One region of the Streptomyces griseochromogenes genome, then DNA from elsewhere that is predicted to be linked to it. Evidence: riboswitches for the same ligand, from Rfam matches in the RefSeq annotation. Region 1 holds a riboswitch; each other region holds the start of a gene.
What was found. A riboswitch is a leader RNA that binds a small molecule or an ion and turns the genes downstream of it on or off. The one in region 1 is predicted to bind cyclic di-AMP.
Positions count from the first base shown of each region.

Region 2: it holds a riboswitch for cyclic di-AMP, as region 1 does, so the genes downstream of both, AVL59_RS19070 (C40 family peptidase) here and AVL59_RS03810 (transglycosylase SLT domain-containing protein) in region 1, are expected to answer to the same signal.
Region 3: it holds a riboswitch for cyclic di-AMP, as region 1 does, so the genes downstream of both, AVL59_RS15205 (M23 family metallopeptidase) here and AVL59_RS03810 (transglycosylase SLT domain-containing protein) in region 1, are expected to answer to the same signal.

Region 1 covers NZ_CP016279.1:806,768-816,460, forward strand. The annotation lists gene AVL59_RS03790 (FAD-dependent oxidoreductase) at 1-89, shown strand, start outside; gene AVL59_RS03795 (hypothetical protein) at 107-697, opposite strand; gene AVL59_RS03800 (carboxymuconolactone decarboxylase family protein) at 771-1,361, shown strand; gene AVL59_RS03805 (HAD family hydrolase) at 1,297-2,109, shown strand; gene AVL59_RS03810 (transglycosylase SLT domain-containing protein) at 2,145-2,633, opposite strand; cyclic di-AMP (ydaO/yuaA leader) riboswitch at 2,637-2,832, opposite strand; gene AVL59_RS03815 (polyprenyl synthetase family protein) at 3,363-4,373, shown strand; gene AVL59_RS03820 (LolA family protein) at 4,632-5,834, shown strand; gene AVL59_RS03825 (ABC transporter ATP-binding protein) at 5,953-6,951, shown strand; gene AVL59_RS03830 (ABC transporter permease) at 6,938-7,828, shown strand; gene AVL59_RS03835 (flavodoxin family protein) at 7,880-8,467, opposite strand; gene AVL59_RS03840 (hypothetical protein) at 8,697-9,693, shown strand, end outside.
Region 2 covers NZ_CP016279.1:4,482,000-4,491,692, reverse strand. The annotation lists gene AVL59_RS19080 (hypothetical protein) at 1-1,294, opposite strand, end outside; gene AVL59_RS19075 (hypothetical protein) at 1,297-4,929, opposite strand; gene AVL59_RS19070 (C40 family peptidase) at 5,449-6,666, opposite strand; cyclic di-AMP (ydaO/yuaA leader) riboswitch at 6,675-6,845, opposite strand; gene AVL59_RS19065 (cyclase family protein) at 7,288-8,220, shown strand; gene AVL59_RS19060 (GMC oxidoreductase) at 8,497-9,693, shown strand, end outside.
Region 3 covers NZ_CP016279.1:3,549,680-3,559,372, forward strand. The annotation lists gene AVL59_RS15180 (hypothetical protein) at 1-1,949, shown strand, start outside; gene AVL59_RS15185 (helix-turn-helix domain-containing protein) at 1,995-2,606, shown strand; gene AVL59_RS15190 (DUF6126 family protein) at 2,603-2,725, shown strand; gene AVL59_RS15195 (tyrosine-protein phosphatase) at 2,765-3,562, opposite strand; gene AVL59_RS15200 (alpha-galactosidase) at 3,734-5,818, shown strand; cyclic di-AMP (ydaO/yuaA leader) riboswitch at 6,121-6,284, shown strand; gene AVL59_RS15205 (M23 family metallopeptidase) at 6,289-7,173, shown strand; gene AVL59_RS15210 (SGNH/GDSL hydrolase family protein) at 7,428-8,213, shown strand; gene AVL59_RS15215 (TetR/AcrR family transcriptional regulator) at 8,285-8,905, opposite strand; gene AVL59_RS15220 (propionyl-CoA synthetase) at 8,996-9,693, opposite strand, start outside.

The DNA of each region.
Region 1 (9,693 bases):
CCTCCTACGGCCCGGTGATGCGGTTCGTCTGCGGCACCGAGTTCGCCTCTCCGCGCCTGACCCGGCATCTGGCCGCGGCACACGGCTGAGGCTCGGAAGAAGCCCCCTACGCCTCCTCGGCCGCCCGCTGCCACCGAAGGAACTCCTCGACCAGCTCGGGCGGGTTGGCGGCCTCGGTGGCCTCCACCTCCCAGCCCGGGCAGTACATGTCGAAGACGACGACGGGCAGCGGGCGGCCGAAGAGCTTCTCGATCCGGCCGTCCGCGTGCAGCCGGCGGGCCAGTTCGACGCAGGCGTCCGCGAAGTGCTCCCGAAGCAGTTCGCGGAGGATGTCCTGATCGTCGCCACCGGGCTCGTCCTCCTCGAACCACAGCCCGAGATCCTGGACCTCCGCCACGTACAGCCGGGCACCGACCGGGTCCTTCGGCGCGTTCCCGAGCATCTCGAAGCCGTCCAGCAGCCAGCACGCGTAGTTCCAGCGCGCCTCGCCGGGATCCCCGTGGCGTTTCTCCCGCTCGTACTGGGTCTCGGTGTTGTAGCCGATGGCCACGTACGGACGCCGGTCGTCGTCGTCCACCCGCCAGATGCGGAAGGACAGGGCGTAGATCTCCGGTCTCACCTCCTCGGGGAAGCGCTCCAGGACGCCCGTCGCCGCCTCCAGGAGATGCGCCGGAAAACTCTCGCGCCGGTCCGTCACCACATCCGCCCCCGTTCCGTCAGTGCAGGGAACGCAACCTAACGCGCACCACTGACACTCACGAGGCACCCTCATGCGGGCACGGATGACCAACGCGGCGCACGTCCTCGCGACCGCCCTGAAGGGCGTCGGCACGCTCCTGCAGGGCATCGGCGAGGGCGGTGTGCCCGGCGAGCCTGCGGAGATCGTCGGGCTGCGGGCCGGCCAGAACAACGGCTGCAGCGTCTGTGTGCACGCCCACACGGTGAACCTGCGCAAGGCCGGTGCGAGCGAGGAGCGGATCGCCGCCGTCGGCGCCTGGCGCGAGGCGCCCTTCTTCAGCGACGTGGAACGTGCGGCGCTTCGGCCGGCCGGGCGGATGACACGGCTCGCAGACCGCTCCGAGCTGCCGGTACCGGACGCCCTGTGGGACGAAGTGGCCGGTCATTTCGACGAGACGCGGCTCTCGGCGCTGATCCTCACCATCTCGCTCACCACCATGTTCAACCGCTTCAGCACCACCATCAGGGATTCTGCGGGCACCACTTGGGGCCGAGGAGTACACAAGTCCGGGAACACCAGGGTGAGTCGAGGGGGCGCGCTGTCCGTATTCTCTGATCATGGCCGCACCCCCCGCATATGCACTGATCGCCACCGACCTGGACGGGACACTGCTGCGCGGTGACGACACCGTCTCCGACCGGTCGCTCACCGCGCTCGCGAGGGCGGTACGGGCCGGCGCCCGGCATCTGGTGGTGACGGGCCGCCCGGCCCCCCGGGTGCGGCCCCTCCTGGAGGACCTCGGCTGCGCGGGCCTCGCGGTGTGCGGGCAGGGCGCGCAGGTCTACGACGCCGGAGCCGACCGCCTGCTGTGGTCGGTGCGCCTGGACCGGGAGCTCGCCGAGACCGCGCTCGGCAAGATCGAGGCCGAGGTGGGACAGGTCTACGCGGCCGTCGACCAGGACGGCGTGGACGGGCTCACACTGATCGAGCCGGGGTATCTGATGCCGCACCCGACCCTGCCCGCCGTGCGGGTCGACCGCCGCGACGACCTGTGGTGCGAGCCCATCAGCAAGGTGCTGCTGCGCCACCACACGCTGTCCGACGACGAGTTGGCGGCGACCGCGCGCGCGGCGGTCGGCTCGCTGGCGACGGTCACGATGTCGGGGCCGGGGACCGTGGAACTCCAGCCGTGCGGGGTCACGAAGGCGACGGGTCTGGCGCTGGCCGCCGACCACCTCGGGATCCCCGCCGGCCGGGCTCTCGCCTTCGGCGACATGCCCAACGACATCCCCATGTTCGACTGGGCCGCGCACGGTGTCGCCATGGCCAACGCCCACCCGGAACTCAAGACCGTCGCCGACGAGGTCACCCTGTCGAACGAGGACGACGGCATCGCCGTCGTCCTCGAAAGACTGTTCCCGACCGACTGACCGGGATATCGGCAGGGGCCCGCCGCCGACGCTCGTCAGTAGGCGCCGTTGACGTTGTCGATCGACCCGTAGCGCGCGGCCGCGTAGTTGCAGGCGGCCGTGATGTTCGCGACCGGGTCGTAGACGTCGAAGGCCGTTCCGGCCACGTGGTACGTGTTGAACGTCGGGTCGATGACCTGGAGCAGGCCCTTGGACGGGATGCCCTTGGCCGCGTTGGAGTCCCACAGGTTGATGGCGCTCGGGTTGCCCGAGGACTCGCGCATGACGTTGCGGTGGATGCCGTTGTAGGTGCCCGGGATGTGCTTCTCGGCCATGATCGCGAGCGACTCGCGGATCCAGCCGTCGAGGTTGTTCGGGTACCCGGCGAGCGTGGTGGACGGCGTGGTGGACGCGGGAGTGGCGGCGGAGGCGCTGGTCGCACCGATGAGCGGGAGGGTGAGCACGGCGGCGCCGGTGCCGACGACGGTGAGCTTGCGGACGAGGCCGGTGGTGCGGGTGCGGCGGGGCTGAGCGGCAGCGGGCATGGCGAAGTTCCTCTCCGTCGCCTGCGAGGTGAGCTGTCGGGTTCGGGCTGGGGAGGTGCCCGGCCGCGCCCGGGGAGGCGCGACTTCACCCCTAGCCGTTCCGGTGTCGACATGTGCGTCTGCACATGTGTCGTCCGGTCCGGCGGCTTACCTGGGTCCCCCGCTCCTGCCGTACGAATGAGTTCGTCGATGGGTCGTGTCAGGCGCGGCAGGATTCGGCGTCCGCCTGACTGGCCCGGAAGCTATGCGAGGGCACATGTCCGGAACAAGTGGTGGATTCACACAACGCGCCAGTTGACCTTGATCTGCCCCGTATGGGGCAGTTGATCCTTTGCGGTTGCCAATCCCCAACTGGCCGATGGGGCAAGGGGGAAGCGTGTCGGCGCCGGATGGCCGGATGTGTGAGGGGAGTGACCCAATTCACGAAATGGCAAAGTGTAGCAAATCAGACATAGGGGATTCGGGAGATTCGCTGACCATGATGCAAAAGGAGTAATGCGTTCACGGCCCAGATCGCGACAAAACGGACGGATTCCTGTTAAGTCAATAGATGTCCGCTTTTATTAGATGATCAAGAACTTACCGGCCCTGGTCCGGTACCGCCCGGGCCGGACCGGTAGGCGCTATCGGTGATCGAAAGAGGACCGGATACGCTGACTTGAGTGATGGCAGCGACCTATCGACAAACCGTGTAATCGCCAGCAGACACCAGCAGACAGGAGACCCCCCGTGACCGTCGTCGGGCCGTTCGGGCTGAGCGTGCGGGACCAGGCTCTGGAAGCCGATGTCCAGGCCGGATTGGCGGCTGTCGAGGAAGGCTTGCTCGAAGCCGCCAAGAGCGAGGTCCCGTTCATCACGGGGGCCGCGCAGCACCTCGTACGGGCCGGTGGGAAGCGGTTCCGACCGCTGCTCGTGATGCTCGCGGCACAGTTCGGCGACCCGGACGCGCCCGGCATCGTACCGTCGGCCGTCGTCGTGGAGCTCACCCATCTGGCCACGCTGTACCACGACGACGTCATGGACGAGGCGTCCGTGCGGCGCGGCGTGGACAGCGCCAACACCCGGTGGGGCAACTCCGTCGCGGTCCTCACCGGCGACTTCCTCTTCGCCCGCGCCTCCCAGATCCTCGCCGACCTCGGCCCCGAGGCGGTCCGGGTGCAGGCCCTCGCGTTCGAGCGGCTGGTGACCGGGCAGATCCTGGAGACCGCGGGTCCCTCGGACGGCCGCGATCCGGTCGAGCACTACCTGGACGTGCTCGGCGGCAAGACGGGATCGCTGGTGGCGGTCTCGTGCCGGTTCGGCGCGATGATGTCCGGTGCCGACGAGACGGTCGTCGACGTGCTCACCCAGTACGGCGAACGGCTCGGGGTCGCCTTCCAGCTCGCGGACGACGTCCTGGACATCGCCTCCGACTCGCACGAGTCCGGCAAGACCCCGGGAACCGACCTGCGCGAGGGGATCCCGACGCTGCCCGTGCTCCGGCTGCGCGAGCGGGCCGCCCGCCTCGGCCTGCCCGAGGACCGCGCGCTGTGCGAGCTGCTCGACTCCGACCTCAGTGACGACACCCGGCACGCCGAGGCGCTCGCCGCCCTGCGCGCCCACCCCGCCCTGGAGCAGGCCCGCCGGGACACCGTCCGCTACGCGGAGGAGGCCCGGTCCGCGCTGGTCCCGCTGCCGGAGTGCGACGCCAAGGCGGCGCTGATCGAGCTGTGCGACGCGGTGGTGCACCGGGCCGGCTAGGGCCCGCGGCGCCCCTTATGTCGCGAGTGTGAGGGCGGTGTCTCCCGCACGACCCCTACGGGTCGGGGGAGGTACCGCCCTTGCGTGTCATACCGCAGGTGTACACGGAGTTGGCCCCGAGGTCTGACGCTTCCGCACGGCCGATTTGGTCAGATGGAGACCACGGAAATCACCACTCCTCACCGATTCGGGTGAGAATGGCGGCTCAGGTGTACCAGCGTGAGGACAGCCGCCGCCGACGACGGAGGTAAGGCACACATGGCACCGTACGAATCCGACGACGCAACGGGCGCCGCGCCGGACGAGGACCTGCGCTCCGGACGCCGCAAGGCCGCCCGGTACGCCGTCCCGGTCGCGGTGGTGGGGGTGGCGGCCGCCACGATCGGGCTGGTCCCGGCGCTCGCCAATTCCGGTGACCCCGACCTGCCCAGGATCACCGCCCAGCAGCTCATAGAGAAGATCGCCAAGTCCGACGTGCAGCAGGTGTCCGGCACGGTGAAGGTCAGCACCGACCTCGGCCTGCCGAACCTCGGCGGCCTGGAGAGCAGCCTGGCCTCGGGGGCGGCCCAGGGCGGCGGCGACGGGTCCTCGGCCGACCCGAAGTCCAAGCTCACCGAGTTGGTCACCGGCACGCACACCCTGCGCGTGGCAGCCGACGGCCCGGACCGGCAGAAGCTGTCGCTGCTGGAGAGCGGCGCCGAGTACAGCATCATCCACAGCGGCAAGAACGTGTGGGGCTACGACAGCAAGAGCAACGAGGTCTACCACTCCACCGCCCACGAGTCCGGCAAGGAGCACCGGGCCGAGCCCCCGGCCACGCCCAAGGATTTCGCCGACGAGGCCCTGAAGTCGGTGGACGACACCACGTCCGTGACCGTCGACGGCACCGCGCAGGTCGCCGGACGCGACGCCTACAAGCTGCTGATCAAGCCCAGGCAGTCCGGCACCACGGTCGGCGCGATCAGCATCGCCGTGGACGCGAAGACGGGTCAGCCGCTGAAGTTCACCCTGACGCCGAAGAGCGGCGGCGCCGCCGTGCTCGACGCGGGCTTCACCCAGGTCTCCTTCGCCAAGCCGGCGGCCTCCACCTTCGACTTCACCCCGCCCAAGGGTGCGAAGGTCACCGAGGAGAAGCAGGAGTCCACCAAGGCGCCGAAGCACGCCCCGGCGTCCGGCGAGGACTTCGGTAAGGGCCTGGACGGGGCCACCGTGCTCGGCAAGGGCTGGACGTCCATCGCCACCTTCGACACCGGCGCCAAGGGCGGCATGCCGTCCGGCTCCGAGGGCGGCGCCTTCGGCGGCTTCCTCGGCTCGCTCGGCGACAAGGCCTCCGGCAAGTTCGGCAAGGGCACGGTCTTCTCCACCCGTCTGGTCAACGCCCTGATCACCGACGACGGCAAGGTGTACGCCGGCGCGGTCACCAAGGACGCGCTCGTGAAGGCGGCGAACGAAGGGAAGTAACCCTCCGGGGCCCTCGGGGCCTCCGGGGGCGCCCAGGGGGCCCGGGGTGGGTGTCGGGGGCACCCTGGGCACGCCTCGGGCGCACCCGGGGCCCCTGGGACGACGAATCGAGGGACCGATGGACGAACCGTCCGCCACGGAGCGGGACTCGGGGGACGCGGCGGAGCGGGACGAGCGCGACGCGGGGGCGCACGTCATCGTCACGCGCGGTCTCACCAAGCGCTACCGCGGCGGACAACTCGCCGTCGACGGCCTCGATCTGACCGTCCCGGCGGGCAGCGTCTTCGGCTTCCTCGGCCCGAACGGCTCCGGCAAGACCACCACCATCCGCATGCTGATGGGCCTGATCGAGCCGACCTCGGGCACGGCCCGGGTGCTGGGCCACCCCATGCCCCGGGCCGGCCGCGTCGTCCTCCCGCAGGTCGGCGCGCTGATCGAGGGACCGGCCCTGTACGGCTTCCTCTCCGGCCGGGACAACCTGCTGCGCTACGACGCCGCCGACCCGACCGCCGACCCGCGCACCCGGCGCGCCCGGGTCGCCGCCGCCCTGGACCGGGTGGGCCTCGCGGCCGCCGCGGGCAAGAAGGCGAGGGCGTACTCACTCGGCATGAAGCAGCGCCTGGGCCTGGCCGCGGCGCTGCTGCAGCCGCGCGGACTGCTCGTCCTGGACGAGCCGACCAACGGCCTCGACCCGCAGGGCATGCGCGAAATCCGTGCCCTGATACGGGAATTGGCCTCCGACGGCACGACCGTCTTCCTCTCCTCCCACCTCCTCGACGAGATCGAGCAGGTCTGCACGCACGCGGCGGTGATGACACAGGGCCGGCTGGTCACACAGGGCGCGGTCGCAGACCTGGCGGCCGGCGCGCGCGGCCGGCTGGTGGTGACCACGCCGGATGCGGGCGAGGCGGCCCGGGTGCTGAAGGAACAGGGCGTCGGGGACGTCACGGCGGACGGCGACCGGGTGACCGGCGAGCCACCCGAACGGGACCTCGCCGAGGTGAACGCGGCACTGGTCACGGCGGGCGTCCGGGTCCGGGGCCTCACGCTCGAACGGGCTTCCCTGGAGGACGCGTTCGTGGCCCTGACGGGAGAGGGATTCGATGTCGCGGGGTGAGGCACTCCAGGCGCCGGCCGCACCCGGCCCCGGCCGTCCGAGCCCTCTGTGGACCTTCGGGCTGCTGCGCAACGAGCTGGTCACCACCGTCCGCCGCTGGCGCACGCTCGCTCTGCTCGGCGTGCTGGCGGCTGTTCCGGTGCTGATCGGGATCGCGGTGAAGGCCGAGACACGGGGCGGCGCGACGGCGGACCGGGGTGGCGACGGGCCTGCGTTCATCGCGCAGATCACCAACAACGGCCTGTTCCTGGTGTTCACGGCCCTGGCCGCGACCCTGCCGTTCTTCCTGCCGATGGCGGTCGGCGTCGTCGCCGGCGACGCGATCGCGGGCGAGGCCGGCAGCGGCACCCTGCGCTATCTGCTGGTCGCCCCGGCCGGCCGCACCCGTCTGCTGCTCACCAAGTACACGACGGTCATGGCCTTCTGTGTGCTGGCCACCCTGGTCGTGACCGTCTTCGCGCTGGTCGTCGGAGTACTGCTGTTCCCGCTCGGCGACCTCACCACCATCTCCGGCACCCGGATCGGCTTCGCCGAGGGTCTCGGCAGGGCGCTGCTGATCGCCCTGGTCGTCGCCGCCTCGCTGGTCGGCATCGCGGCCCTCGGCCTGTTCGTGTCGACCCTGACCAACAGCGGCATCGCGGCGATGGCGACCACCGTGGGCCTGCTCATCACCGTCCAGATCCTCGACCAGATACCCCAGCTGCACGCGCTCCAGCCGTACCTCTTCCCGCACTACTGGCTGTCCTTCGCCGACCTGGTGCGCGACCCCGTCTACTGGGACGACCTGGTGAAGAACCTCGGCCTGCAGGCGCTGTACGCGGCCGTGTTCGGCTCGGCGGCCTGGGCGCGGTTCACGACGAAGGACATCAGCGCGTAGGAGGGCCGAAGCGGTGCCGAGCGCGCAGGGCAGGTGAGGCTCGGGGCGTCGTCAGGCGTCCTGGTGCGGGAAGCGGGCGAGCGGTGCCTCGCGGGCGAAGAACGTCTTCGCGCGGGCCAGCGCGTCGGTGTCCTTCCGTACGTCCCCGGGTGCGCTCCCGTTGCCCAGCAGCACTCCGCCGAAGCGCATCCCCATGTAGGCGGCCGAGTTGTTGAGCGTGCCGACCAGGGGATCGGCGACCGACGGGTCCCGGCCCGCGAGCGCCGTGACACCCCACAGCGTGCGTCCGGCCAGAGCGGCCTTGAAGTCGAGGCCCGGGGTGCGCAGCCAGCCCGACCAGTGGTCCAGATAGCGCTTGGTGAGGCCGGACACCGAGTACCAGTACAGCGGCGAGGCGATCACGATGTCGGTCGCCGCGAGGGTGGCGTCGAGCAGCCGGCCGGTGGCGGTGTCCGACAGGGGGCGTACACGGTCGCTGTCGTGGCGCAGGTCCACGAAGTCGGGGAGGGGGTGTTCGGCGAGACGGATCCATTCCTGTTCCGCCTCGCCGGGCAGCTGCTCGGCGGCCTCGCGGGCCAGTAGTTCGGTGTTGCCGTCAAGGCGGGCGCTGCCCAGGACGAAGAGAAAGCGTTGGCTCATTGATCCCCCAGAGTGAACGTTGCCGTACCAGGAAAACAGGCGTGTGCATTATATGCACGAACAACAACCCTGTTCCAGGGCGTGGCGAGGGCGTGGCGAGGACACGACGAGGGCGCGGCTGGTGCGAGGCTGTGACGTCGCGGTGACGCGTGAGCCGAGCGGAGCAGACAGACTGGTTGGCAGCACGCGTACGACCGGATCGCGGCGCCGGGGGAGTGAGGGAACACCGATGGCTCGACTCAGCTTCGAGAAGAAGCGGGCGCAGCAGCCCGTGGCGCACCCCGCGGAGGTGCACGTGCGGGTGTCCGGCGCGGACAGCGCGTCGGTGGGCGGGACAGCGGTCGTGGCCGCTCCGGGTGAGGAGATCCAGCAGGCCGTGTTGAACCACCTCCAGCGCCTGGCCATCAGCCTGGGCGCCCCCATACGCGCCACGATCCAGGACGACCGGGCCGGCTGCGTGGTCCCCCTGGAGGTCGCGGCGGACGGCTCCAGCAGGATGGCGGGGGACCCGGTGCGCCTCGCTCCGCGGGGCGTGCCCGCCGGGGTCCGGTCGCAGGCGGCCGTACCCGGTGCGTCGGGCGTGGTGCGGGTGCCCACGGGGCAGTTCGGACCGGCGCCCGTCATGGGCTCGCCGTCGGCTCCGTCCACCACCCCGGAGGCCGTGGACGCGCCTCCCGCCGCCCAGGACGCGGCCCCCGTCGCCGTCGTCGTACCCGAACGGTCCCTTGTCCCCGACCCGGCCGCCCAGGTTTCCGTGACCGAACCGGCCCCCGTACCCGCGCGCGCCCCGAAGCCCGTCTCCGAGCCGGCCCCGCTGCCTGTTGCCGAGATCGCCCGGGAGATCGTCCTGGAGCCCGCCCCGGCCACGTCCTCCACCCCCACCCCCGCCCGCGGGTTCGACGCCGTGGCCGAGGAGGTGCTCGGGGACGAGCCCGTGACCGAGACCGCCGAGGGGGCCGAGCTGCTGACCGAGCCGATGGCGCGGATCAACGAGGCCGTCCGGGAAGGCCGTATCGAGGCGGCGGCGGAACTCGCCCAGCGCACGCTCGTCGAGGCGTCCGGTGTGCTGGGCCCGCGCCACCCCGAGGTGCTGCACCTGCGCGAGCTGGCCGCCTACATCGCCTACTTGGCGGGTGAGCCCGTCCGCTCCTTCCGCCTGTCCCTGGCCCTGGCCCGCCTGCGCCGCCAGGCCGGGGACGCGGAAGGGGCCTACGGCAACCTGCAGA
Region 2 (9,693 bases), 3.7 Mb from region 1:
CCTCGGTGGCCGTCTGGCGGCCGAGGTCGGTGCCGATCAGCCCGGCCAGGTGCTGGTCACGGTCGTTGTGCAGCAGGGTGATCCCGCCACCGCGGGCGGCCGGGGTGCCGGTGCCCACCACCTGGTCGGCGAGCGATCCGATGCCCGACGGCACCGTGGAGCACCACATCGTGTCGATGGTGCGGGCGTAGTCGACGTGCCTCAGGGCCGCCCCGTCCACGTCGAGTTCGGTGAGGTGCCAGGTATCGGGGGCGCCGAGGTTCAGCATGCGGCCGGTGATGACGTCTCCGGTGCCGCCGGCCGACTCGAACACGCTGCCCCGGGTGAAGCCGATCCTCGTCCAGGGACACCTGTCCGCGGCGTTGAGCTGGGCGGCGTCGGCGATCCTGTCGTCGAAGCGCACCCGGATCTTCGCCCCGTCGGTCACTCCGGCGGGCACCGCGAACCGCAGGTCGAGGACGAGACCGAAACGGCGCTGCAGTTCCGGATAGTCGCCCAGGAGGCCACAGGCCTCGTGGAAGTCGACCCGGTGCTCCGGCACCGCGGCGCGTGCGGTCGGCGCCTTGCCCCGGTCGTAGAACCGGGCCGCCTCGGCGAGCGGCAGGATCCGCCGGTCGGCACCGGTGTACACGGAGCTCGTACGGTCCATGTAGACCGGTGTGTGGTCGTCGGCCGCGCGGGGCGTGGAACCGCCGCCGTGCGCCTCCAGCGCGAGCCGCACCGCCTCATAGCCGGTGTTCGGATCGCGGCCGAGGTCCAGCACCCGCTCGGAGATCATGTCGACCAGCCGGTACAGCGCCGGGTGTTCCCAGCCGCGATGGTCGGTGGGCGGTTCCTCGCACAGCAACCGCTCCTGGCGGGCCCACTCCCGGCGGAGCCTGTTCCGCGTGGTGTCCACCGCGACCGCCTGGTAGACCCCGGTCACCTCGTCGTGCACGAGTCTGCCCGGATAGGAGCGCAGGGTGCGCCGTGGGGCTGTGCCGTCCGGCGAGGGCGGTGTCTTCGGCGGGCGGACGAAGGTGTCGCCCGGGAACAAGGTCGTCCACAGGACGGGGTCGGCGGCGGGGTAGCGGCCGGTCGGCCGCAGTTCCTTGACGATCGCGTTCTGCGGGGCGTCGAATTCCAGCCACAGCGAGGGCAGGAGGGCGGCGAGCCGCTGCGGCCAGCTCGCGAAGTACCCGGAGTCGCCGAGCCTGCCGATCTCGGTCAGACGTGGGCTGACCAGGACGGACACCCGCACGGTGTCTCCGTCGACCACACCGTCGGGCAGCACGGTCCACCGAATGCTGTCCATGATCAACCCACTTCCGCGAAGGCAGTGCAGTAGTCGAAGACCGGGTCGATGTGTGTACCGGTCGTGGGATCGACGTACGGCGACATGAGGTCGACGAACGACGGCGGGGCGATGGCCGCGCCCGCGCCCGCGAGCAACGCGGTGTGCGGCCCGCTGCCTGCGAACCTCTTCTCGCAGTGGATCGTCACCGATTCCTCGAAGAAGCCGATCTCGATGCTGATGGTGAGGGTGGCCCGGCCGACGGCGTAGCCGTCCTCGTAGCCCAGTTCCATGTAGAGCTCGATGGAGGCCGAGACGATGCCGAGGACATCGACCTCGCCGCGTGCCCTCAGATAGCCGACGAGTTTGACGCTCTTCTTGGCCAGGTCGAGGCGGAAGTAGATGCCCGCCATCACGGACAGGCTGCCGCTGGCCACCCCGAAGTCCATCGACACCGCGGCCCCGAACTCCAGAGCGGCGTCCAGGACGGCGATCTCCTGCGGAGTCAGCACGATCCCGAAGTAGCCCCCGCCGCCGAGCATCGAGACGGTCAGCCGGAAGGGTGCCTCGCGGCGGCAGAAGGAGAACCCGGCCTGCAGTGGGGTGTCGCCGATGAACGGCACCGAGATGCCGGCGTTCAGCGAGAGGTTCTCCAGGCTGAACACGCCGACGGCCGCATTGGGCAACTGCATCGAGTAGTTGGCGTGGATCCCGGCGCCGTCGACGGTGATGGCCGGCGGATCGCTGAAGCCGTCGAGTGGAATGAGGTTGCGCAGTGTCTGGACGAACTTCAGATGCCCGACGAAGTCGACACCGGTGAACTTCACCTCGACGTCGGGTTTCTGCCCGGCGCGCATGCTGAACCGGATCTGGTCGAAGTGCAGTACGACCGCCTCGAAGTGCGGAACCATGCGCAGCTCGAAGTTGCCCAGTGTGCAGGTGATGTCCGCGGCCTGCGGCTGCTCCGGGTGCAGCGAGCCGCGCAGGTCGGCGACGAGCGTCAGTTTGCCCACCGGCCAGAACACCGCGTCCTCCGCCCTGGTCGGTGTCGGTCCGCCGGGCGTCCACGCCTTGATGTCCGGCTGCCATTCCAGCCGGGAGTTGACGACATCGGGCAACTTGGCGCCGAGTGCGGCGAGTTCGACCGCCTTCTGCAACGCGAGCGCCTGTCCCACCGCCCTGTCCCAGGTGGCGACCTGTTCGGCGATGCGGCCGAGCAGCTGCCGGACGGCGACGTCCACCGCGGCGGGCAGCGCGCTGCGCAGCGCGGTGAGCGCGTCGGAGAACGCCGTGAAGGCGTTCTCCACCTCTTCGATGGTGGTGGGGTCGGGTGACTGTTCCAGTTGGCTGGTGATGAAGTCGACGAGCAGCTGCGCGAATGCCGCGGCGGCATCCGTCACCCGCACGACCGCATCGGCGATCTCCGGGAACTGTTCCTCGATCCCGGTCAGCAGATCGCGCAGCCCGCGCAGGTCGCCGAGAAATCCGGTGACCGCGTCGACCGTCGCGGTGAAGAAGTTCGGCGCTTTGAGGTTGTCCAGGCCGATCTCGCTCAGGATCTCGGTGAGCGGGAACATCCCGAACAGCCTGGCTCCGGCCAACTCCCCGAAATAGTCGAGGGGGTTGAACCTTCCCTGGGCGAGCTTGGCCCACTTGTCGGTGTCCGCCGCGTCGTCGGCGAACGGACGGGCGGGGGTCGCGGCGACCGGCCCGGTGAGCCGGGAGAGACCGGCGACCGGGAAGTTGGGCTGGGCCAGCGCTCCGGCGGTCTGCCCGCCGTCGCGGAAGGTCAGGTCGAAGGGCTCGGCCAGCTCGATGAACACCTGGCCCTTGTTCGCCTCGGAAAAGCCGTTCCGCACATAAGGGTCGGGGTAGAACACCGATCGTGCCTGGTCGCCGCCGTACCCGGTGCCGAACCGGCTCAACGCCGGGACCACGGCGCGTGCCCACCGTACGGTCGGCACGAAGCGGGGGTTGTCGGTGGGATCCAGGTCCAGAATGGACGGGGCGGTGGCCGCACCCCAGATCAGCTGCCCGGTGGACAGGGTCGTGTCGCCCGGCTTCCGGCTGGGCGCGTAGGCGACGTCCTGTCCCCGCACGTCCGCGACGACCCGGTCGACGCCCGCTCTGCCCGTGTCCGGTGGCTCCGGCGTCGGGTCCGACCCCAGGTCCTGGTAGTGCTGGACGACCTGCTGCACATCGGCCGCGTTCTCGTGCACCTTCTTGCCGAGGAAGGCCATGGGCGTGCGGAACTCGACCGCGCGGCCCTCCAGATCGATCATGCTCACCTGGAACTGGAACGGATCCTCGGTTGCGGTCACCGGGAAGAACGCGAGCCTGTCATGGGGTTCGCCGCCGGGGTCGGAAAGCCCCGGAATCGTCTGCGGGGTTTCGAGATCGGGTGTGACCGGGGTGATCAGCCGGACGCTGCCGAACGGGAACAGCCGGTGCAGCCGCTTCTGGTCCTCGTTCTCCTCCAGCCGCCCGTAACTGCGTACCGGCTCCCGCACCATGATGAAGAACCGTTGGTTGAGATAGGCGGCGCGGTCCGGCCGCCCGTGGTCGAACTTCCGCTCGGTGACCTTCACCAGGTCGGCCAGATGGCCGAACGGGAAGAGTCTGCCCCGGTACATGACCCGTACGTAATGGTCGCGGCCCAGCGCGGCACGGTGCCGCCACTCGGTGACGTCGAAACCGACGGGCGGCCGCTCCCACCTGCCGAGCGAGTCCAGCCAACCGCCCATCGCGGACAGCATCAGGTTGTCCACCTGCAGCGGCGCGGGCCGGAAGCCGTCCGGCAGATTGGTGTTGGAGCTGAGGTGCACCACCGAGGACCGGTCGTTTCCGTCCAAGGCCATGACGAATTCGCTGCCCCCGGCGGGCAGTGGGTGCGGGTCGGCGGGGTTGAAGCCCGGGTCGCGTGTCCACACCGCACGGGCCCGGGCGGCAAGCAGCCGGGTGTGCCAGAGCTCGATGCGATCGTCGGGATCCGGAGGCGCGGTGGCGTGCGTCCAGGAGGCCGTCTGCGGCGGTGACAGCAGGAGACGGTAGGGCAGTTCGATACCGGTCCGTGGATTCGCGGCGTCCGCGAGGGGGTTCTCCGGGCCGGGTCCGGGAGTGATGGTCCCTGGCGCGGCGGGGGTGGCCCTCGGCTCGACGGTTCTCGCTCCCGGTCCCACGGCTGTGGCGGGGAGGAGCCCGGCGAGCAGACCGGCGTCCGCCGGACCGTGCGGACCGTGCCGAGCGGTCAGTTCCGCCACGGTCCGGGCCAGGCGCAGCGCCTCGAAGGCATCGGCGGGCCGGCCGGCCTGGATCTGCCGGAGCCCGGCCGCCACGGCCGGTTCACGCGCGGCGTCCACCACGCGCGGCGGAAGCTTCCCCATCGCGGTGAGCAGCCCGGACTCGGTGTATTCGATGACGTCCCCGGCTCCCACGGCGAACACCAGCACGCTGTGGCCGCTGATGCGGGAGGCGACCGGCGGCGGCTTGTGCGGCTCGCTGCCGGATACCTGCGCCCCGGGCTCCGGCAGGCCCGGGCTCACCTCGAGGAAGGCCTGTTCGGTGACGTGCTGCGGTCCGAAGGTGACCACGAGATAGGCAGGTCGGTCCGGGTCCTGTCGGACCAGACGCCGCGCACCGAGCAGCGGTCGGTCCAAGCGCAGGCCCGGAAAGCCGAATTGAAGATCAAGCAGATCGATCGCCCGTAACAAACGGTACGGGCCTGGCGGTTGCGGCGCGCCCATGCGCTTCCCCCGTCACTGAGTCCCCGGGTCTTCCAGACACTGGTCAGGTGTCAGTAATGAGTGTTGCAGAAGCCGTTCGGGCATGTCGCAAAATGCGAAATCGGATCCGAGCATCCCGCCGGTGTACCGATTCTTCGTACGTGCGCTTCGATCGGCAGCACGTCATCTACGCGCCGGACGGGCCGATACTCCATACCATCCGATCCGTTCGAATTTCCCTTGAAATTGATCAGCCAGGGAATTTCCCGTGGCGGCGCACATTCCGGAAGGGAGGGCGCTTGGCCGCGCGGGGTGGGGTGAGAGGCGTGCGAGGTGGGCGCGCACACGCCTCCGCGCCGGTCGACCGCGATATGAGCGGTCGCGAACAGGCTCAGGCGCGCCGGCGGATCATTCGCCACGCCGGCGCGTCCGGCCTTTCATCGCCACCGGTCGTCAGGCCGGGCGGACCACACTGTGGATGATCGAGTCGCCGCCGTAGTAGATGGATTCCTCGCGGACGTAGGCGCCGGGCTTCGGGGCGTGGATCATCATGCCGTTGCCGATGTAGATGCCGACGTGGCTGATGTCGTCGTAGAAGAAGATGAGGTCGCCGGGCTGGGCGTTGGTCAGGGACACCGTCGTACCGACGTTCACCTGGTCGTAGGTCGTGCGCGGCAGGGAGACGCCGGCGGCCTTCCAGGCGGCCTGGGTGAGGCCCGAGCAGTCGTAGGAGCCGGGCCCGGTCGCGCCCCAGACGTACGGCTTGCCGATCTGCGCGCGGGCGAAGGCGAGAACCTTCGCGGCCTTGGCGGCGTAGGTGGAGTCCGACGAGGTGGAGGTGCCCGAACCCGAGGACGAACCGGACCCCGAGGAGGAGCCGGAGCCGGAGGACGAGCCCGAGGCCGAGCCGGAACTCGACGTCGAGCCCGAAGACGCGCTCCCCTGCTTCGCCGCCTGCGCGGCCGCGGCCTGCCGCTTGGCGAGCTCCGCCGCCTTCCGCGCCGCCGCCTCCTGCTTCTGCTTCTCGATCGCCGCGAGGCGCGCCTTCTCCTCCGCCGTGAGCTTGGACAGCAGCTCCCGCGCTGTGGACAGCTTCTTCTGGATGGTGGACTTGGCGGTCCGGAGGTCGTTCTGCGACCGAGTCAGCGTCGCGAGGCTCTTACCGGCCTCCTGCCGCGTCTTCAGGGTCGCGGACTGCTCGGTGACGAAGTCGTCGACGGCGCCCTTCTGGCGCGAGGTCAGCCGGCTCATCAGCTGCGACTGGTCGAAGTAGTCCTGCGGGGAGTCCGCGAGCAGGAAGGTCGCGGTGTCGGGCGCGGCGTCCCCGGTCCGGTACTGGGCCGCGGCGAACATCCCCAGTTCTTCCCGCGCCTTGTTGAGCTTGGCCGTGCGCTTGGCCAAGTCGTCGCGCAGGGTGTCGACGCGCTTACGCTCGTTCGCGGTCTTCTCGTTGGCCGCGTCGTACTTCTCGGTCGCCGACTCGGCCTGTCGGTACAGGTCGTCGACCTTCTTCTGAACCTCTTCGAGGCTCGGCTTGCCGTCGGCGGCGGGGGCGGCATCGGCGGTCTGGGACAGCAGGGCCACCGAGGTGAGAGCGGCCGTGGCGAGCACGGGGGTGCGTATGCCGACTACGCGCGTACCCGTCGGGCGCGACTTGCGGTGCGACGCCAAGGGAGGCGACTCCTTCCATGTTCCGCCTACCGAGTTAGCTGTCGGGTTCGGGCGGGTGGTTCGGAAGGGTTGCCCTACGACCCTTTCCCCGGAAGGGAGTTGGGCCGATTCACCCCAAGGTCGGTGGGTCCCCGGCTCCGGCTGCCGTACGGGCGCGCCGGACTCGGCGGAGGCCGCTCGGCCCGGCGACGTTCGCCGGTGGGGGTCGGGCGGCCTGGCGGGAACGCTAGCCAACTCGTGTGGCCCCTGTGAAGGCTGGTGGGCGATATGCCCGATACATTTTCGTGACCTTTTCCCGGCGGCGTCGTTGAGTGCAGTCAATCCGCCTCGATGCCGTATGAGTTGTCCTGAATTGCAACGCCTGTAATCGGGTCAGTATTCGTCCGGCCGGAGCTGCCCGCGGATGGCCACAAGTCGGCACGCCCTTCCCCGCCCTTTCAGGGGCGATTCCAGCAGTTCCGGGGCGGGAGGCGGGTCCCTCCTCCCGAGACCGTCGGCAAGCCGTCCGAAAAGTGTGGCTTCGCGAGGCAGGGCAGGGCCGAAGCGGGAAGCCGCAGCGTGGTGGTTCCGGCGCGGGCGACTCGGTGTGCGGGAATCCGGCTGCTGCCGGATGGTGGGGAGATGCGGACGTCCGATGCGATGAGCGAGGCCGATTTCCGGTCCCTGCACCGGCGGCTCAGGGACAAGGCGCCCGGCGGCCGCGCGGGCCGGGGCGCCCTGGAGACGATCACCGGGACGCAGGTGCTGGCGGCCGTCCGCGAGGTGCGGTCCGGACGTGCGGTGTCGCTCGCGGCCCCCGTGAACACGCGGATCGCACCGGACGACGCCGATCCGGCCGAGCACCGGCTGACCGCTCCGGCCAGTGGTCACCCTCGTGCGCGCGGCCTGGATTTCGCGCGCGATCGTTTCGCCATGAACATTCACGGCGACGTGGACTCCCACCTCGACGCGCTGTGCCATGTCATCTACGACGGCACACTGCACGGCGGCCTGCCGGCCGCGGACGTGCTCTCACCGGACGGCGCCGACGCCCTGTCCGTCGACCTGGCCCGCGACGGCATCGTCGGCCGTGGGGTTCTCCTGGACATTCCCCGGCTGCACGGCGTCCCTTGGCTCGAACCCGGGTCGCACGTGACCGCTGACGACCTCGCCGCCGCGGAGGCCGAGCAAGGGCTTCGAGTGGGCAGGGGCGACATTCTCCTCGTGCGGGTCGGCCACCGCCTGCGGCGCGAGGAACTCGGCCCCTGGGACGTGTCCGGCGCTCGTGCCGGGCTCCATCCGGGCGCCATGGAGTTCGTGGCGGAGCGGGAGGTGTCCGTGCTCGGAAGTGACGGCAACAACGACACGGCCCCCAGCGCCGTGCGGGAGGTCGGCTTCCCGGTGCATGTACTCGCTGTCCACGCGATGGGACTGCCGCTGCTCGACTATCTGCGGTTCGAGGACCTCGCACCGGTCTGCGCGCGGGAGGGCCGCTGGACGTTCCTCTGCGTGATCGCCCCGCTCCTGCTGCCCTCGGCCACCGGTTCCCCGGTCAATCCCCTCGCCATACTGTGACGGGTGACCCGCCTCGTACGGGTCCCCCGCGGGAAACGAGCTACCGGCGGTGACCCCGCGCGCACGTCCGTGCGCATGGGGTCCCCGGCTGTCGCCGGCCGGTGCGGTCGTCGACCGGAAACCGACCGCGCGCCGCCGCCCAGGCTCACCCGCACAGCCCGACTCGCCGGGCACAGCACCCGGAGATACGTTGGGGAACGGGGCCGGACGGTGGCTGGGGCTGACGTCTCCTTCACCCCAGAAGGACCGGACAAAGCTCCGAGGGTGGTGGCCGGCATGACCGAAGCGCAGCATTACGACGTCATTGTCATAGGCACAGGTGCGGGTGGTGGCACCATCGCCCACCGGCTGGCGGACACGGGAAAACGGATCCTTCTGCTCGAGCGCGGCGACTATCTGCCCCGTGAACGCGACAACTGGGACTCCACCGCGGTCTTCGTCAAAGGAAAGTACCGCGCTCCGGAGTTCTGGTTCGACAAGAACGGAAATCAATTTCCGCCCGAGGTCAATTACTACGTGGGCGGCAACACCAAGTTCTACGGAGCCGCGCTCTTCCGCATGCGACCGGAGGACTTCGGCGAGCTCCGGCACCACGACGGCATCTCGCCCGCCTGGCCGCTGCGCTACGAGGACTTCGAGCCCTACTACACCCAGGCCGAACATCTCTACCTCGTGCACGGCCGGCACGGCGAAGATCCCACCGAGGGTCCTACCAGCGCCCAGTACGCCTATCCGCCGGTCCAGCACGAGCCTCGCATCGAGCAGCTCAGCCACGACCTGGAGAAGCAGGGTCTGCACCCCTTCCACCTCCCGATCGGGGTGAATCTCACCCAGGACGAACGGGGCCGGGCCGTACACACCAGCGCCTGCATCCGCTGCGATCGCGTCGACGGCTTCCCCTGTCTGGTCGGCGCCAAGTCCGACGCCCAGGTCATCTGTGTCGACCCCGCCCTGCGCCACGCCAATGTCGAGATGATCACCCATGCGGACGTTCGGCGCCTAGAAACGGATACGACCGGCCGGAGTGTCACCAAGGTCGTCGCCACCGTGGGGGACGGAGACCCCTCCACCGTGGAGTTCGGCGCCGACATCGTGGTCGTGGCCTGCGGTGCCGTCAACTCCGCCGTCCTGCTGCTGCGTTCGGCCGATGACCGGCACCCCCAGGGGCTCGCCAACAGCTCGGACGTGGTGGGCCGGTACTACATGCGTCACAACAACATGGCCCTCATGGCCGTGTCCCGGGAACCGAACGACACCAAGTTCCAGAAGACTCTGGCACTGCACGACTGGTACCTGGGATCCGACGACTGGGACTACCCCTTGGGCGGGATCCAGATGCTCGGCAAGTCCGACTCCGAGCAGATCCACGGCGAAGCGCCCCGCTGGGCCGGGGCGGTCGCCCCGGACATGCCGTTCGAGGTGCTGGCCCACCACGCGGTCGATTTCTGGCTGTGCGGGGAGGACCTGCCGGTC
Region 3 (9,693 bases), 2.7 Mb from region 1:
CCGCCCTGCGGACCTGGGCTCTGCGCACCCTGGAGCGGATCGCCGGCCGGGTCGGCGTGCCGGACCTCGGGCCCCTGCACCGGGTTCTGCGGCGCGGCCAGGAGCACGAGGTGTTCGAGGCACTGCGGCCCTGGCTGGAAGCCGCGGCCGGCAGATCCGACTTCCGGCTGCTGCTCGCCCTGGCGGACGCCCTGGGTCCGCGCGCCCGGCGGATGCCCGATCTGCAGGACCTGCTGGCCCTGGCCCTGGAACGGGGCGACGACTCGGCCTTCGAGGCGGCCGCGGCACGGTGGCTGGCCGCACCGGCCACCCGTGGCGAACGGGTGGCCAGGATCATCGCGCTCGAACCGTCGGCGGTCGTCCTTCCCCCGGTGCGGCACGTGCTGGCCCGGTACCGCACGGATCTGCTGGACACACTGCTCGGCGAGGAACCGCCCTGCGGGCGCTTCCTGGTCCCCGGCGCCCGCCGTCCGCTGCCGGACCTCGCCGCCGTCGACCGCTGGCTGCCCCGGCAGCAGCGGGCCGCGGCACGGCTCGCCGGGCAGACGGCCGCGGACGGCTCTGTGCCCTCGGACGACCGGGCGGCCGCGATCCGGGCGGCCGCGCCGGTTCCGGAGCTCGGACACGCCCTGGCGATGCGGCACAAGGACGACGGCGACGTGGTGGTCGCGGAGGCGGCCCTCGCCGCGCTGGCCTGGGCCGACCGGCCCCAGGACGCCCTGCCGGCGCTCCTGGAGCAGGCCGGCGGTGACCGGGCCCGCGTCGCCGTGTACGCGGCGGGCCGCACCGCACGGTTCACCGCTCCGTCCGAACTCGCCCTGGCACTGGGCGCCTTGCTCACCGGGGAGCGGGCCGCGAAGGTCACCTCCCGCAAGGAGGCCGCACGGCTCTGCGCCCGCTTCCTGCCGCCGCAGCGGGCGGTCGCCCTGCTGGCCCACGCCTTCCGGGCTCCCGACAGCCACCCGGATGTGCGCACCGCCGTCCTGCGCGCACTGCCGCCGCTGCTGGACGTGCCGGAGGCCTGGCACCTTCTCGAGGAGGCCGTACACGACGACGCCCCGCCGGTGCTCCAGGCCGTCGCGGAGGTCAGCCCCTGGGAACTGGCCGCCGCGCACCGCGCCGGATACGCCGCCGTGGTCGACCGCTCGTACGACGCGTGCCTGGCGTCGTACGACGGCTATGCCTCCCACGGCGTGCTGCGGGCCGTGGCCGACTGGGCCCGCTACGCCCCCGGGCTGGCAGTCCGTCTCTCCCGTACGGTCTGCGATCTCGGCGGCCGCCGGCACTGGCAGCACGCGGCGTGGGTCCTGCGCGACCTGGCCGCCTCCGATCTGCCGCATCCCGTGGGCGGCGCGGCGCCCGGCAGCGCGCTCCACGGAGCCGTGAGCGAGCTGCTGGCCGCGATGCACACGTCCGAGGGAGGCAGAGACGCGCTGGCGGACCGGGATCTGCCGGCGCTGCAGCGGTTGCGCACCCTGGTGTCACCGGCCACCGACAGGCCCGAGCGGCCCGAGCTGCTGCGGGCGGTCGCCGGTCTGCTGGCGCGGGAACCGTTGCTGGTGTCCGAACACGCCGACCTGCTGCGCCGGCTGGTCGACCACGCCGTGGAGCCGGCCGCCGTCCTGGAACGTCTGCGGGAGCTGACGGAGGCCCTGGAGGGCGCCGGAGTGACGGTCACCGTGCAGACCGCGGGCAGGCTGCGGACCGACCGGATCCACGGTGCCCTGTCCCGGCGCGGCGGGGCCCTGCTGGCGGCCGCCGACCGGCTGGCCCGCGACGGCGGAACCGTCACCGGACTGCTGGCGGCGGGCCTGGTGACCGGAACGGGCTGCGCCCTCGGCTGGCCGGAGGAGTGGCGGTCCCTGCTGCGCCTGCTGCGCGGGCATCCGCACCCCGACGTACGGCACCAGGCCTACCAGAGGATGACGGCCAGGGAGTCTTGCCTCTGAGGCAAGAAATTTGTCGCACAGGCAAAGCTCCGGCTGAATGGAGACATGAACGCTCCCGAGCCGGGGCCCGGCGACGAGCTGTACGCCGTTGCCCCGCAGCTGCGCGGCCTGCGCCGACGCGCCGGCCTCACCCTGGAGGCGGCGGCCCGCTCCGCCGGGCTCTCACCGGCCCACCTCTCCCGGCTGGAGACCGGGCAGCGCCAGCCCTCGCTGCCGATGCTGCTCGCGCTCGCCCGTATCTACGGTACGACCGTTTCCGAGCTGCTGGGTGAGACGGTCGCCGACCGGGACGCGGTTGTCCGGGCCGCCGACATGGAGCCGACCCGTGCGGGCGGCTGGATGTACTTCCAGGCCGGAGCCCCCGGGCGGGGCATGCAGGCGCTGCGCGTCCGGGTGCCGTACGGCACCCAGGGCGACATCGTGCGCGTCCACCCCGGCGAGGAGTGGCTCTACGTCCTCAAGGGACGGCTCAGCCTGCGCCTCGGCGACACCGCGCACCTGCTCGCGCCCGGCGACAGCGCGCACTTCGACTCACTCACCCCGCACCGCCTCGCCGCCGAGGACCACGACGGCGTGGAGCTGCTGTTCGTCCACACCCTGCTGCAGAGCCCCACGGCCACACTGTGCCTGGGCCCACTGACTGGAGAGCTGCCATGAGAAACCTGGAGGAGAAGTTCCCCCGCTCCCTGTGGATCCGCCTCATCATCTACATCGCCCTCGGGCATGTGCTGGCCGCGTTCCTCTATCTGCTGTTCGCGGTCGGAGCCAAGGGATGAGATGAGCGCCGAGGGATGAGCGCCGTGCGCCGAGCCGCGTCAGTCGAGCAGGCGCGCCCGCAGCCGCTCCCGGGTCTCGGGAGCGAGCCCCAGGCCCTTCTCGAAGTAGGCGTCCGTGCCGCCCCAGGTCTCCTCGATGCTGTCGAACGCCGCCTGGAGGTACTCGGCGCGGGCGTCGAAGAGCGGGCTGAGCAGCTCCATCACCTCGGGCGTGTACGCGGTGTCCGGGCTGCCGTTGCGGCGGACCTTGTAGCGCCGGTGCTTGGCGTTGGACTCCAGGTAGTCCGTGACGATCGCCTCCCGCTCCACGCCCACGGCGAGGAGCGCGACGGCTATGGAGATGCCCGCGCGGTCCTTGCCCGCCGCGCAGTGCATCAGCGCGGGCACACTGTCCTCGGCGATCGCGTGCAGCACCCGGGAGTGCTCGGCCGTGCGCTCCTTGACGATCGTGCGGTACGAGGTGACCATCCGGCCCGCCGCCCGGCCGTCCGCGAGGATGCCGCGCAGCTGGTCGAGGTCGCCGTCGCGGACCATCTTCCAGAACTCGGCGCCGTCCGCCGGGTCGCTCAGCGGCAGATTCACATTGCGTACGCCGGGCAGTTCGACGTCCGGGCCCTCCAGCTTCTGGTCGGCCGCGTTGCGGAAGTCGAAGATCGTGTGCAGGCCCAGGGAGGCGAGGAAGGCCGCGTCCTCTTCGGTCGCGTGCGCGAGATGGCCGCTGCGGAACAGGACTCCGTGGCGCACTCGCCGTCCGTCCACGGCCGGCAGTCCGCCGACGTCACGGAAGTTGCGCACTCCGGCCAGTTCGGGCTCGGTCGACGGGACCTGCTGCGTCACGGGGGCTCCTCCCAGTCGGCCCCGTCGGCACGGTTCGTCGACGGGCGCTCAGTCGACGATACGACATCGATTTCCTCGGGCAATGAGTTGTCCACAGGCGTTGCCACCAGGGGCCACAGAGCCTGATGATGTTCGCACTTGAGCGGATCTGTTGGCACCTGTGAGGTCTCGATGGCGGACATCGCCGAAAACGGTCGCACGTGGCTCCTGTCGGGGCCCACCAGCAGTTATGCGCTGCATCTCACCGATGCGGACGAACTGCTGCACCTCCACTGGGGCCCACGGATCGCGCTCGCCGACGCCGAGGCCCTGGCCGTGAGCCCGCTGCCGGCCTACTGGCCCTTCGAGTCCCCGCTCGACGGCCGCGAGGAGTACCCCGTCGAGGGCGGCCCCCGCTTCGTCCGCCCCGCCCTGTCCGTGCGCACCGAGGAGCGGCGCGGCACCGAGTGGCGCTTCGTGTCGTACGACACCCGAGGCGGCGCGGGCGACGAGGAACTGAGGCTGCGTTTCGACGACGACGGGCTCGCCGTCACCCTGCACTACCGGATGCGCGGCGACGTCGTGGAGCGCTGGACGACCGTGGAGAACGGCGGGCACGCGCGCGTGGAGCTGCTGCGCGCCGACGCCGCCACCTGGACCCTGCCCGACCGCGAGGGCTGGCGGCTGTCCCAGCTGCACGGCCGCTGGGCCGCCGAGTCCCTGCTCACCACCGCACCGCTCACCTACGGCGAGAAGATCATCGGCAGCCGCCGGGGCCACACCGGCCACCAGCACCTGCCCTGGGTCGCGCTCGACACCGACGCCACCGAGGAGCGCGGCGAGGTCTACGGCTGCGCGCTCGGCTGGTCCGGCACCTGGCGGATCGCCGTCGCCCAGCTCCCGGACGCGCGCGTGCAGATCACCGGCGGCGCCGGCTACGACGACTCGGGCCTGCTGCTCCTCGAGCCGGGGGAGTCGTACACCACCCCCGTCTTCGCGGGCCTGTGGAGCGACGGCGGCTTCGGCGGGGCCAGCCGCACCTGGCACGCCTACCAGCGGACGCATGTCGTCCCGGACGCGGAGCGGGACCGGCCGGTGCTGTTCAACTCCTGGGAGGCGACCAATTTCGACATCTCCGAGGACCAGCAGACCGCCCTCGCCCGGCGGGCCGCGGCGATCGGCGTCGAGCTGTTCGTCGTGGACGACGGCTGGTTCGGCGCCCGCACCAGCGACCGGGCCGGACTGGGCGACTGGACACCCAACCCCGCCCGTTTCCCCAAGGGCCTGAAACCTCTCGCCGACTACGTGCACGCCCTGGACATGCGGTTCGGTATCTGGGTCGAACCCGAGATGGTCAACCCGGACAGCGACCTCTACCGCGCCCACCCCGACTGGGTCCAGTACCAACCGGGACGCAAGCGGACAGAACTGCGCAACCAGCTCGTCCTCAACCTCGCCCGGGAGGATGTCCAGGAGTACCTGTGGGAACAGTTGGACACCCTTCTGTCCGGCGCCCCGATCGACTATGTGAAGTGGGACTTCAACCGCTGCTTCACCGACGCCGGCTGGCCCGGTGAGCCGTACCCGCAACGTCTGTGGGTCGACCACGTCCGCGCTCTGTACGACCTGCTGGACCGGCTGCGCGCCGCCCACCCGCAGGTCGCCTTCGAGTCCTGCTCGGGCGGTGGCGGCCGGATCGACCTCGGTGTGCTCGGTCGCACCGACCAGGTGTGGACCTCCGACAACACCGATCCGCTCGACCGGCTCGCCATCCAGCACGGCTTCAGCCAGATCCACCCCGCGCGGGTCATGGCGGCCTGGGTCACCGACAGCCCGAACACCCAGTTGAACGGGCGGGTCAGCTCGCTGCGATTCCGGTTCGTCAGCTCGATGGCCGGGGTGCTCGGCGTCGGCGGCGACCTCACCGAGTGGAGCGACCGGGAGCTGGCCGAGGCCCGGGAGTGGGTGGCTCTCTACAAGGAGATCCGCCCGGTCGTCCAGCGCGGCGACCAGTACCGGCTGCGGCCCCCGGCGGGCGGCCTGAGCGTCGTCCAGTACGTCCTCGGGGACGAGGCCGTGGTCCTCGCCTGCCTCCAGGCGCAGCGCTACGGCGAAGCGGTGCCGTCGGTGCGACTGCGCGGACTCGACCCGACAGCGTCGTACGAATGCCGCGAAACGGGCGAAGTGCACCGTGGTGCCGTGCTGCTGCACCACGGGCTGAGCACCGGACTGAAGGGTGACCTGGATGCGACGGTTCTCCGACTACGCCGCATCTGAGCCTTATGTCTGAATTGGAGCCTTAATTCCAACTCGCTCTGGAATGAGGGGGCGTGGGAGTGTGGCGCGTGAGGAGCGTCATATTCGTGACCGTGTGTCGCACGTCATGTCCACGTAATTCACATATCGGCACAGGAATTTGAAGAAAAGGAGGATCCGGGAATTTACGGAGGGTGACCGTGAATTCCCGAATTCGATCAGCGGCAGCTGGGATGCCGGGAACCTGCGGCTTGTCCGCTGCGTCTTGCTCGCCTACGTTCGCCACCAATCCGGTCGGAACGCCGAATCCTGCCGCCGCCCGGAGTCCCCACACACTTCACCCGTGTTCGGCAGGAGCGGGGGACCCGCCAGGTACCACTGCCTGTCCCGGTCTCCGGGGCAGGCTCGGGGTGCAGCCGCGCACCGCGCGGCCGGGCAGCTCCAGCCCGAACCCGACAGCTCACCTCGCAGGCGCCGGAGAGGAATGCGCCATGCCCGCGAAGGGTAAGCACCGCCGCCCCAAGCCCCCGCGTTTCACCCGCTCGATCGCTGTCGCCGGCACCGGCGGTGCCGCGCTGGCCCTGCCGCTCCTCGGGGCCACCGGAGCGCACGCCACCACCACGCACTCCGTTTCCTCAAAGGCCGTGCAGTCCCTTCCCGCCGTGGAGAAGACGGCCGAGAAGAAGGTTCCCGCGCAGCGGAATTCCGGCGTGCGCACCTACACGGTGAAGTCCGGCGACTGGCTCGCGAAGATCGCCGACGAGCAGCAGGTGAGCGGCGGCTGGCGCCGGATCTACGACGACAACCGGCAGGCCGTCGGCGAGAATCCCTCGCTGATCCACCCGGGCCTGAAGCTGTCGCTGGGCGGGAAGTCCGCCCGTACGCGGACCGAGTCCCCCGCGCCCGCGCAGCCCTCGCGGCCGTCCGACTCCGGCGCGCAGACCTTCGCGCCCTCCGCCCCCTCCACCGGCTACACCCTCCCGGTCGACGGCGCCACCGTGGGCACCGGCTATCACGTGGCCGGCAGCATGTGGTCCAGCGGTTACCACACCGGCGTCGACTTCGTCGTCCCGACCGGCACCTCCGTCAAGGCGGTCGCCGCCGGCACCGTCGTCTCCGCCGGGTGGGGCGGCGCGTACGGCAACCAGGTCGTCATCAGGCTGAACGACGGCTACTACGCCCAATACGCCCATCTCTCCCAGCTTTCCGTCTCGGCCGGCCAGACCGTGACCGGGGGCCAGCAGATCGGTCTGTCCGGCGCGACCGGCAACGTGACCGGCCCGCACCTGCACTTCGAGATCCGCACCACCCCGGACTACGGCTCGGACGTGGACCCGGTCGGCTACCTCCGCTCGCACGGCGTCGCCGTCGGCTGAGGCGCCGCGCCCCTCTGGAGAGCACCTGCCTGACACGCGGCCGAAGGCCGGACCCGATCCCCGGGTCCGGCCTTCGGCGTTGCGCTCGTTCGCCGCGTCAACGCGTGTGGCCAGGGCCTTATTCCAGGTTCACCAACTATTCAAAGGTGTCTTATGTCACCGCTCGTCAACCCCTTATTACGGTCGCGTAAGTCACATCCGAAGGTGAATCATGGTCCGATGTGGCAGACGATTCGAAGAGTGACAACACATCAGTGATCGGGTCGTACGTGGCGGTGGGGGACAGCTTCACCGAGGGCGTCGGCGATCCCGGCCCCGACGGGGCGTTCGTGGGCTGGGCCGACCGGTTCGCGGTACTGCTCGCCGACCGGCGGCCCGAGGGCGACTTCGCGTACACGAACCTGGCCGTGCGCGGAAAGCTGCTCGACCAGATCATGGCCGACCAGCTTCCGCAGGCCGTCGAACTGGCCCCGGATCTGGTCTCCTTCTGTGCGGGCGGCAACGACATCATCCGGCCCGGCACCGACCCGGACGAGGTGGCCGAGCGCTTCGAGCGGGCCGTGGCCCAGCTCACCGAGGTCGCCGGCACCGTGCTGGTGACGACCGGCTTCGACACCCGTGGCGTCCCCTTGCTCAAGCACCTGCGCGGCAAGATCGCCACCTACAACGGGCATGTGCGTGCCGTCGCGGACCGGTACGGCTGTCCCGTGCTCGACCTGTGGTCCCTCAAGTCCGTCCAGGACCGAAGGGCCTGGGACGACGACCGGCTGCACCTCTCGCCCGAGGGACACACGCGCGTGGCGCTGCGCGCCGGCCAGGCCCTCGGCCTCGAGGTCCCGGCCGATCCGGAGCAGCCCTGGCCGGAACTGCCGCCCCGGGGCACCCTGGAGATCCGCCGGGACGACGTCCACTGGGCCCGCGAGTACCTCGTGCCGTGGATCGGACGCCGACTGCGCGGCGAGTCCTCCGGGGACCATGTGACGGCGAAGGGCGCCCTGTCGCCGGACGACATCAAGATGCGGATCGCATCGGTCGCCTGACGGCCCGCGCCCGTGCCCCGTACCGCAGGCTCAGCGGTGCGGGGCACACGTGTGCGCCCGCCCCGGCCCGCTCACCGCCCCGGCGCGGTCAACGCCTCCCGCTCCAGCCCGAGTTCCCGGGCCAGGGCGTCGTCCACCCATGCCTGGGCCCGCGCGCGCGGCACCGCGCCCGGATACGACGTCAGCTGCACGGCCAGCCCGTCCAGGAGCGCGGTCAGCCGAAGGGCCGCCCCCATCGGGTCGGCGCACACGAACTCGCCCGCCGCCACGCCCTCCGCGATGACCTCGGCGATCGCGGCCTTCCACTGCTTGTCGAGGTCCCGCGCGACCTCCCGGAGAGCGGGTTCGCGCAGCGCCACCGCCCAGCCCTCGATCCACAGCCGCCAGCCCTTGGCCTGGCCCGTGGGCGCGTACCAGCGCACCGCCGCCCGCAGCCGGCGCAGCGCGGTGGTCCGCCGGCCCAGCAGCCCCCGCAGATGCGCGAGGTCGTCCTCGGCCGCATAGGCGAAGGCGGCGGCGACCAGCTTCTCCTTCGTCGAGAAGTGATACAGCACCAGCGCGTTGCTCACGCCGAGCGACGAGGCCACATCGGCGATCCTGACCGCCGCCACGCCCCGCGCCTCGATCTGCCCGATGGCCGCCCGCAGCAGATCCTCCCGCCGCTTGGCCACACTCAACCGCACTCTCGCCACGCGGCCACCCTAGCCTGCCCGTTCGCTTCGGGTGAGCCGCGCCGGGTCCCACGGTGGCGCGACGGCGACGAGAGGAGTGTGCGCCTGGGCTCAGGCCTCGCCGCGCAGTACGGGACGCAGGGTGTCGAGGACGGTCGGGTCGTCGATGGTGGAGGGGAGTTCCGGATCCCCGCCGTCGGCGATCTCCCGCATGGTGCGCCGCAGGATCTTCCCCGACCGGGTCTTGGGCAGTGCGGCGACGATGTCCACGCGGCGCAGCGCTGCCACCGGGCCGATGGTCTCGCGGACCAAGGCCACGAGCTCGGCCACGACCTCCTCGGGGCTTCGTACGGTGCCGGCCTTGAGGACGACGAAGCCGCGCGGCACCTGGCCCTTGAGCGCGTCGGCGACGCCCACGACGGTGCATTCCGCGACGTCCGGGTGGCCGCTGAGGACTTCCTCCAGGGCGCCGGTGGACAGGCGGTGCCCCGCGACGTTGATCACGTCGTCGGTGCGGCCCATGATGAACACGTAGCCGTCCGCGTCCTTGTGTCCGCCGTCCCCCGACAGGTAGTAGCCCTCGTACGCGGAGAGGTAGGAGCGTACGTACCACTCGTCGTCGCCCCACAACGAGGTCAGCGTGCCCGGCGGGAGGGGGAGCCGGATCGCGACGGCCCCGTCCGTGCCCGCATCCACCTCGCGGCCCGCCGTGTCGAGCACCCGGACGTCGTAGCCGGGCATCGGCACGGCGGCGGAACCCGGCTTGACCGGCAGGGGATCCAGGCCCACGGGGTTGGCGACGATCGGCC